2 regions of the Exiguobacterium sp. s7 genome follow, and region 1 is predicted to be linked to the other one. Evidence: predicted binding sites of a transcription regulator. Region 1 holds the regulator's gene; the other holds the start of a gene.
What was found. Region 1 encodes LexA, which represses DNA repair genes until DNA is damaged. Its sites were predicted from a motif close to CGAACATATGTTCG; they were not measured.
Positions count from the first base shown of each region.

Region 1 (3,647 bases):
CGTGGGAAGAGTTGGCACTCAAAGGGCGTACTCGACGTATTTCGATAAAACTCGGTCAGTATTTGCCACAGGATTACGAATCAGCTTTGGACGTATTGGTTGAAATTGCAGATGATTGTATCGGTTTTCCATACTTATTTTTTCCGGACTTTGTAGCGGTGTATGGACAGGCGGAAGAGCATTGGGAGCGCTCGATGTCAGCGCTCGAACGCTTCACACAGAAGTCGTCTTCTGAATTTGCGATCAGGTCTTTTTTATTGCGGGAACCAACGCGTGTGATGCACCAAATGACAGCTTGGGCCGTTCATCCGAACGAACATGTTCGGCGTTTGGCGAGTGAGGGTTGTCGTCCTCGCCTTCCGTGGGCGGAATCGTTACCGATGTTCAAAGAAGACCCAGCTCCAGTGTTGGAGATTTTAGAGTTGTTAAAAGACGATCCATCATTATATGTGAGAAAAAGTGTCGCTAACAACCTCAACGATATCTCGAAAGATCACCCAGAAGCTGTACTCGCAGTCTCGCGACGATGGCAGGGCGAGCATCCTCATACCGATTGGATCATTAGACACGGATGCCGGACACTGATCAAGTCAGCCCATCCTGACGCGTTAACGATGTTCGGTTATACGCAGGAAACAAATTTAACCGTCGACTCATCGATTTCTATACATCCGAACGTGATCCGCATAGGGGAGGCGTGCGAGATTCAGTACGATGTGTCCATTCGTCCAGGGGATGCTGCTTATGTTCGTATCGAATACGCGATTGAGTTTATAAAGGCCAACGGGAAAGCGAGTCGTAAAGCATTCTTGCTAGCGAATAGAACCGTCGCTGGGGGCGCGCGACTTGCAGCGACCAGAGTGCACGACTGGTCAGATTTGACGACCCGTCGGCATTATCCAGGGAAGCATCGTGTCGTCTTGTTGGTAAATGGACGAGAAGTGGCTGAACATCGTGTCATGTTGCATAAAAGTTATTGAACTTCTATATAATAAACGGTTCAAAAAAGGGCAACCCTGTCTATTTAGACGGGTTGCCCTTTTTGGGTGTGTAGCATAACGATCTGGTTAAAACGCACGTTTGAAGAACGTGGACGCATAGTCGAGCGTCGTATGTAGCGTCGTCGCGAAAACGAGTCCGAAGAAGCATGCTGCCCCGTTCAGGTCGAGCCACGATTTGACAGCTTCCTCATACGGCGTGACCGTGAGCAGAAGCGTGAGCGGGAAACCGAGATAGATGACCCGGATCAGATCGCTCAAGAGCGGAAAATGCGAGAATAACGACCGATGGGGCATAATCTTCACATAAGGGAGCCAAAAGCCCCGAAGCGGTCCCCATCGATAATAGGCGTCCGACTTCAAATCGAGATCCGGGGAGAGCCAGAACGTCCCGATGAGGGCGCCAAGCAGGAACACGGTCGGAACATCGATGTCAATAAAAGGCGTGGCAATCGCAAGAGCACCGATTGCCACGAGATTCGTACGGGTATGTGTCTTGCCACTAGCCATTAGTGAATCGTGCGGTATACACCGATGACCTTCCCTAAAATCGACACGTTATCGAAATACATCGCTTCGAGCTCGTCGTTCTCCGGCTGGAGGCGAACTTTCGAAGCTTCTTTATAAATCCGCTTCACGGTCGCTTCACCTTCATCCGTCATGGCGACGACAATCTCTCCATTGTCGGCCGTGTTCTGTTGACGGACGAGGACGCGGTCCCCATCCAAGATCCCCGCGTTAATCATCGAGTCCCCTGAGACAGAGAGCATGTAGACGTTGTCGGAACCGACGACGTGAGCCGGGAGCGGGAAGTGTTCTTCCACGTTCTCGATGGCCGTGATCGGCGTACCGGCTGTGACTTTCCCGATGACCGGCACGTACATGACGGCATCGTGGTCTTCGACGACGGACATCTCTTCATCCAAAATCTCGATGGCGCGTGGCTTCGTCTTATCACGTCGAATCAATCCACGCTTCTCAAGACGGTCCAAGTGACCGTGTACAGTCGAGCTCGATGCGAGCCCGACAGCCTCGCCAATTTCGCGGACCGAAGGGGGATACCCTTTCGCCCGGACCTCGGCTTTTATAAAATCAAGAATCTGTTGTTGTCTTGCTGACATTTTTTTCAATGGATTTCACCTCGATTATGTCGAATAACCTGCGAACGCATCCTATTCTTTATGGGTTTAGTTTAACACAAGAACACATGAGCGCACAAACATTCGTTCGTTTTTTTTCTGCTTGACCGAACAGAAGTTCTTGTTTTATGATGAGAACAGATAAACGAACAGACGTTCTCGAGAACGTGTATTCTTATTCCCAGGAGGCAATGATTATGAGAGACACAATCAATGGAATCATCTTAGTCGGCATGTTGGCACTCGGTATGTTCGTATTTTTCGCGGTCGGAGAGCTTCGTGACAACGAAGCGGTCGTCGTGACCGAACAAAAAGTCGAACACAGTATTGAAGAAGAAGTCGCCTTGAAAGAGGCGGAGACGCTCGAAGCGCACATTCTCGCTAAACGGGATGAGGAAAAAGACGACAAGACGACGTGGTTCGCCGCCGAATAATCGTTTCTGATTGCGAACATCCCTTCATCCTGTGTATCGTAGAGGGCGAATGGAAAGAAAGGAAGTGACGCGATGCGAGTCGTCATTTATTGTCGCGTATCGACGAACAAGTCCACCCAAGAGACGTCGCTCAGTCGTCAGGCGGACGAATTGAAGCAGATGGCGAGACGTCTTGATGCTGAGGTGGTCGATGTGATCAGTGAACAAGAGAGCGGGTATGAGGTCAATCGGGCGGGACTGCTCGATCTATTGGAGCACGTCTCGACGTCCGATCTCGATGCCGTGCTCGTGAGCGATGACAGCCGTCTCGGACGGGGAAATGCAAAAATCGCTATCTTGCATACGCTCATGAAACATAACGTGCGCTTGTTGACGATGCAGTCGTCCGATGAATATATCGTCTCCGACGCCGAGAAGATGGTACTCGAGATCGTCAGTGTCGTCGAAGAGTATCAACGAAAGATCCATAACGCTAAAATTTCACGCGGAATGCGTCGGGCGGTCGCGAACGGATTTAATCCGCATCGGAATATCCAGCACCATGACCAGGGAGGCCGGAGCCGAATCGAAGTTCCGATTGAAGAAATCGTCCAATTGCGTGAACGTGGACTCACGTTCGCTGAAATTGCCGCCACCCTCCGCGGTTTTGGTTATGAGGTATCGAAAGCGACCGTGAACCGGCGCTACTTGGAACACGTGTCGGTACCAGAAACTTGATTCCTGCTCGCTGATTTTGTACAGTAGAAGGACAAATTCAGTAGAGAGGGGGCGAGCCCGATGCTAGCACCTGAACAGTTGGAGCGAATCAATTTCCTCGCCAACAAAGCAAAGACAGATGGTCTGTCACCACAAGAGATGGACGAGCAGCAAGCGCTGCGCCAACAATATTTGCAAGCGTTCCGCCAATCATTCAAATCACAGATGATGGGAATGAAGGTCGTCGATCCGGAAGGAAACGACGTAACGCCAGAAAAATTAAAAGATGAGCAGGAACGTTACCGCTCAGAATGACCATGAATGCACATCCTATTTCATATAGGATGTGCATGTTTGTTATACGCGAACGTTGATCAGGG
Region 1 is NZ_JACSLO010000002.1:411,594-415,240, forward strand. It holds gene KNP79_RS04680 (DNA alkylation repair protein) at 1-980, shown strand, start outside; gene KNP79_RS04685 (metal-binding protein) at 1,068-1,508, opposite strand; gene lexA (transcriptional repressor LexA) at 1,508-2,128, opposite strand; gene KNP79_RS04695 (hypothetical protein) at 2,335-2,571, shown strand; gene KNP79_RS04700 (YneB family resolvase-like protein) at 2,644-3,288, shown strand; gene KNP79_RS04705 (DUF896 domain-containing protein) at 3,349-3,582, shown strand.

Region 2 (3,647 bases), 410 kb from region 1:
GTTCAACAGTTCGTGCGCGATGCCTTGTCGCTCGAGCTGTTCACTGACGGCCTCCGACTGGGCGATCGAGGTCGTCCCGATCAAGATTGGCTGTCCCGTCGCGTGGATGGCCGCGACTTCTTGGCCGACCGCCGCATATTTATGGGCAATCGTATCAAAGACGCGGTCCGGCAGGTCTTGGCGCTGCTTCGGCCGGTTCGTCGGCACTTGAACGACGTCCATCTGATACGTCTTCATGAACTCTTCACGTGACGTCTGCGCCGTCCCGGTCATGCCGCCGAGGAGCGGGTACATCCGGAAATAGTGTTGAATCGTGATCTCGGCCGTCGTCTTGTTCTCTTCGGTGATGTCGATCTGTTCTTTCGCCTCGAGCGCCTGATGGAGGCCTTCCGACAAGCTCCTGCCTTCCATGACCCGACCCGTGAACAAGTCGATCAACTCGATTTTGCCTTCTTGGACGATATAGTCGACGTCCCGCTCGAACAACACGTTCGCCCGGAGCGCCTGCATCATGTAGTGATACAGGACGTGGTGCTCGGCGGAAAACAAGTTATCGACCGAGAACAACGCCTCGATTCTCTCGATACCTTTGTCCGAGAACATGACGGCGCGCGCCTCGAGGTCGACCGTATAGTCGTCTTCCGTCAATTGGCCGAACACGGTTTGGGCGAGACGTTTCAAGCGGACGTGCGACTCGTCCTTCTGGGCGATGATGAGCGGCGTCTTCGCCTCGTCGATCAAGACGCTGTCGACTTCATCGAGCAGCGCGAAATGGAACGGACGCTGGACCCGTTCTTCCGGCGAGCCGACCAAGTGGTCCCGAAGATAGTCGAACCCGAACTCGGTCCCGACCCCGTATGTAATGTCGGCCGCATACGCCGCCTGTTTGTCAGCAAGCTCCATCTCCGGGACGTTCAGTCCGACCGTGAGCCCGAGAAACGTATGGATCTTGCCGATCTGTTCGGCGTCACGCATCGCCAAATAGTCGTTTACCGTGATGACATGGACGCCTTTCCCTTCGAGCGCCTTGACGAACGCCGGGAGAGCCGCGACGAGCGTCTTCCCTTCCCCGGTCGGCATCTCGGCGATATTTCCTTCGAGCAGCGCGAGACCGCCGATGAGCTGGACGTCATAATGACGGAGCCCGATCGTCCGGACGGATGCCTCACGGACGAGGGCGAACCCTTCCTCCGTGATGGCGCGGACGTCCGCACCGTCCGTGAGCCGCTGTTTCAGTTCGAGCGCGTACTGGCGAAGCGCCTCATCGTCTAAGGCGCGCATCGTTTCTTCGTACGCGTTGATGCGTTCGACTTGTTTCTTATAGGTTTTCAATCGTCGTGCCTGATCATTGGTCAATTGCTTCACAAAATCAATCACAGGATAGCCTCCATCGTCCGAAACCATATTTGTCTAGCTACCCTCTCATTATAACGGATTTTGTTTCCGCCTCGCTTTATTATTTCGGTAAATTCCAAAAAGATGGAATTTCATTCACCATCTATCCTTTTTTTAACTCTTTTCAAAATTTGTTTTCATTTTTCTATTTGAGACGGCGTGAGACCGTGATACGATGAGAAAAAACAGAACGCTTGTTCGTAAAAAAGGAGAGGTGGCTATGCGACGTCGGATTTTTTGTATCGACAGCGTCTCGTTCTACGCCAGTTGCGAGTGCGCCGCCCGCAAGTTAAACCCATACAAGACAAAGCTCGTCGTCTTATCGAACCTGCAGGACCACGGTGCCCTCGTCCTCGCCGCGACGCCGCCGATGAAGCAGCTCGGCATCAAGACCGGCTCTAGACGGTTCCACATCGATCGGTTGCCGTGGCACGAGCGACGGCACGTCATCTACGCCGAGGCCCGGATGAGTCATTATTTGAACGTGTCCGTCCAAATCGTCCACATCTTGCATCAGTTCGCACCGCCTGAGGCGATCCGCGTCTACTCGGTCGACGAGACGCTCGTCGACTTGACCGGGACGGAGCGGCTGTTCGGGAACGATGCGCACGTCGCCCGCCTCATCCGCTCGACCGTGTTCCGCTATACCGGCATCCCGGTCACAATCGGCATCGGGCCGAACAATGTCCTCGCCAAGCTCGTCCTCGACCTACATGGGAAAAAGACGGGTGTCGCCAGCTGTTTCCTCCACGACGTCGAGAAGTTGATCCACCCGGCCCCGATCGGCAAGATGTGGGGCGTCGGGGCGAAGATGGAAGTCCATCTCCGGCGGCTCGGCATCGAGACGATCGGTGACCTCGCCCGCTATCCGCTCGAGACGCTCCATGAGAAGTTCGGCGTCATCGGCGCCGAGCTGTGGCATCACGCCTGGGGCATCGACGAATCGCCGACGATCCTCCCGCCGAGCTCCCTGTTCGGGGCGAAACGGCAGCGGCCCCGGACGATTGGCCACGGCATCACGCTCATGAAGGACTATGCGACGTACGCGGCCATCCGGCTCGTCCTGCAGGCGATTGCCGTCGAGGTCGGCATGCGGACGCGGCAGGCCGGTCTCGTCGGCGGGAGCGTCCATCTTGGTGTCCGTTACACCCGGACGAGCGAGCGGCGCGGGTTCAGCAAACAAAAAAAACTCGCCCGCTTCACAGCGGACGAGCGCGAGTTCTTGCCGGTATTGTTGACGCTCTTCCTCGACGCCTGGGACGAGACGGAGGCCGTCCGTTACGTCTCGGTCGCCCTCGGCAAGCTCGAGCCAAGGAGCGACCACGTTCAGCTCTCCTTCTTCGAGGACGAGTGGGCCCGGGCGCGCCGGTTCGACTTCCTCGACCTCGTCGATCGCTTGAACGTCCGCTTCGGCCGCGGGACGATCCGGCCGGCGTCGAGTTTACTGAAAGACAGTCCGCTCCGGACGCGGCAACGCCTCATCGGCGGACATAAACAAGGAGGTGAATCGTCATGAGCCAAACCCGCTACAAAGACCGCGGTGAATTGAAATGGATCCCGTTCCTCATGCCCGAGCACGTGGCGCTGCTAAAGAAATATTACGCCCACGTCCAAAAAATCGAGCTGCCTGACTTGGATGAGCAGTTGCTCTATCTGTGGCAGACCGAGCTCGAACGCGCCATCCGGGAAGGTGATGCCGTCGAGCTGACGCTGTTCGACAACGGTATGACCCACGTCATGCGCGGTTATGTCCACGCCATCTATTACGCCGAGCGTGAAGTCGAGTTGTTCGATACGGACGTGCGCCGCATCCCGTTCGGTCAGATTCTGTCCGTCCGTTAAGACGCGTCAATCGCTTCCTGCGTCGTCTCGAACGTGTCGACGTGGTCGAGCACGCCGTAATGCGTGAGCGTCTGGCGCACGGGCGTCGACAAGTGCGCGAAGACGACACGGCGGTCGGCCGCTTTCAATTCCCGGACGACGCGACGAATCTCTTCGACGGCCGTCACATCGATGACCGGACAGCGATGGAAGTTGAAGATGAACACGTCAGGCTCGTCATGGATATGATGCAGAACGTGCTCGAACATCTCGATTGCCCCGAAGAAGAGCGGCCCCTCGACGCTGAAGACGACTTGGCCGTCCCGTGTCACGTACCGCTCCGTCTGTTCGCGGACGTCGATCGTATCGGCCATCCGTTTCGCGAACAAGGCGAGCGCACAGATGACCCCAACTTCGACGGCGACGACGAG
Region 2 is NZ_JACSLO010000002.1:6,401-10,047, reverse strand. It holds gene secA2 (accessory Sec system translocase SecA2) at 1-1,377, opposite strand, end outside; gene KNP79_RS02650 (Y-family DNA polymerase) at 1,616-2,911, shown strand; gene KNP79_RS02645 (YolD-like family protein) at 2,908-3,237, shown strand; gene KNP79_RS02640 (SulP family inorganic anion transporter) at 3,234-3,647, opposite strand, start outside.
Region 2: KNP79_RS02650 (Y-family DNA polymerase) is a predicted target of LexA. The motif match lies at 1,583-1,596, and genes of this name have one in related genera.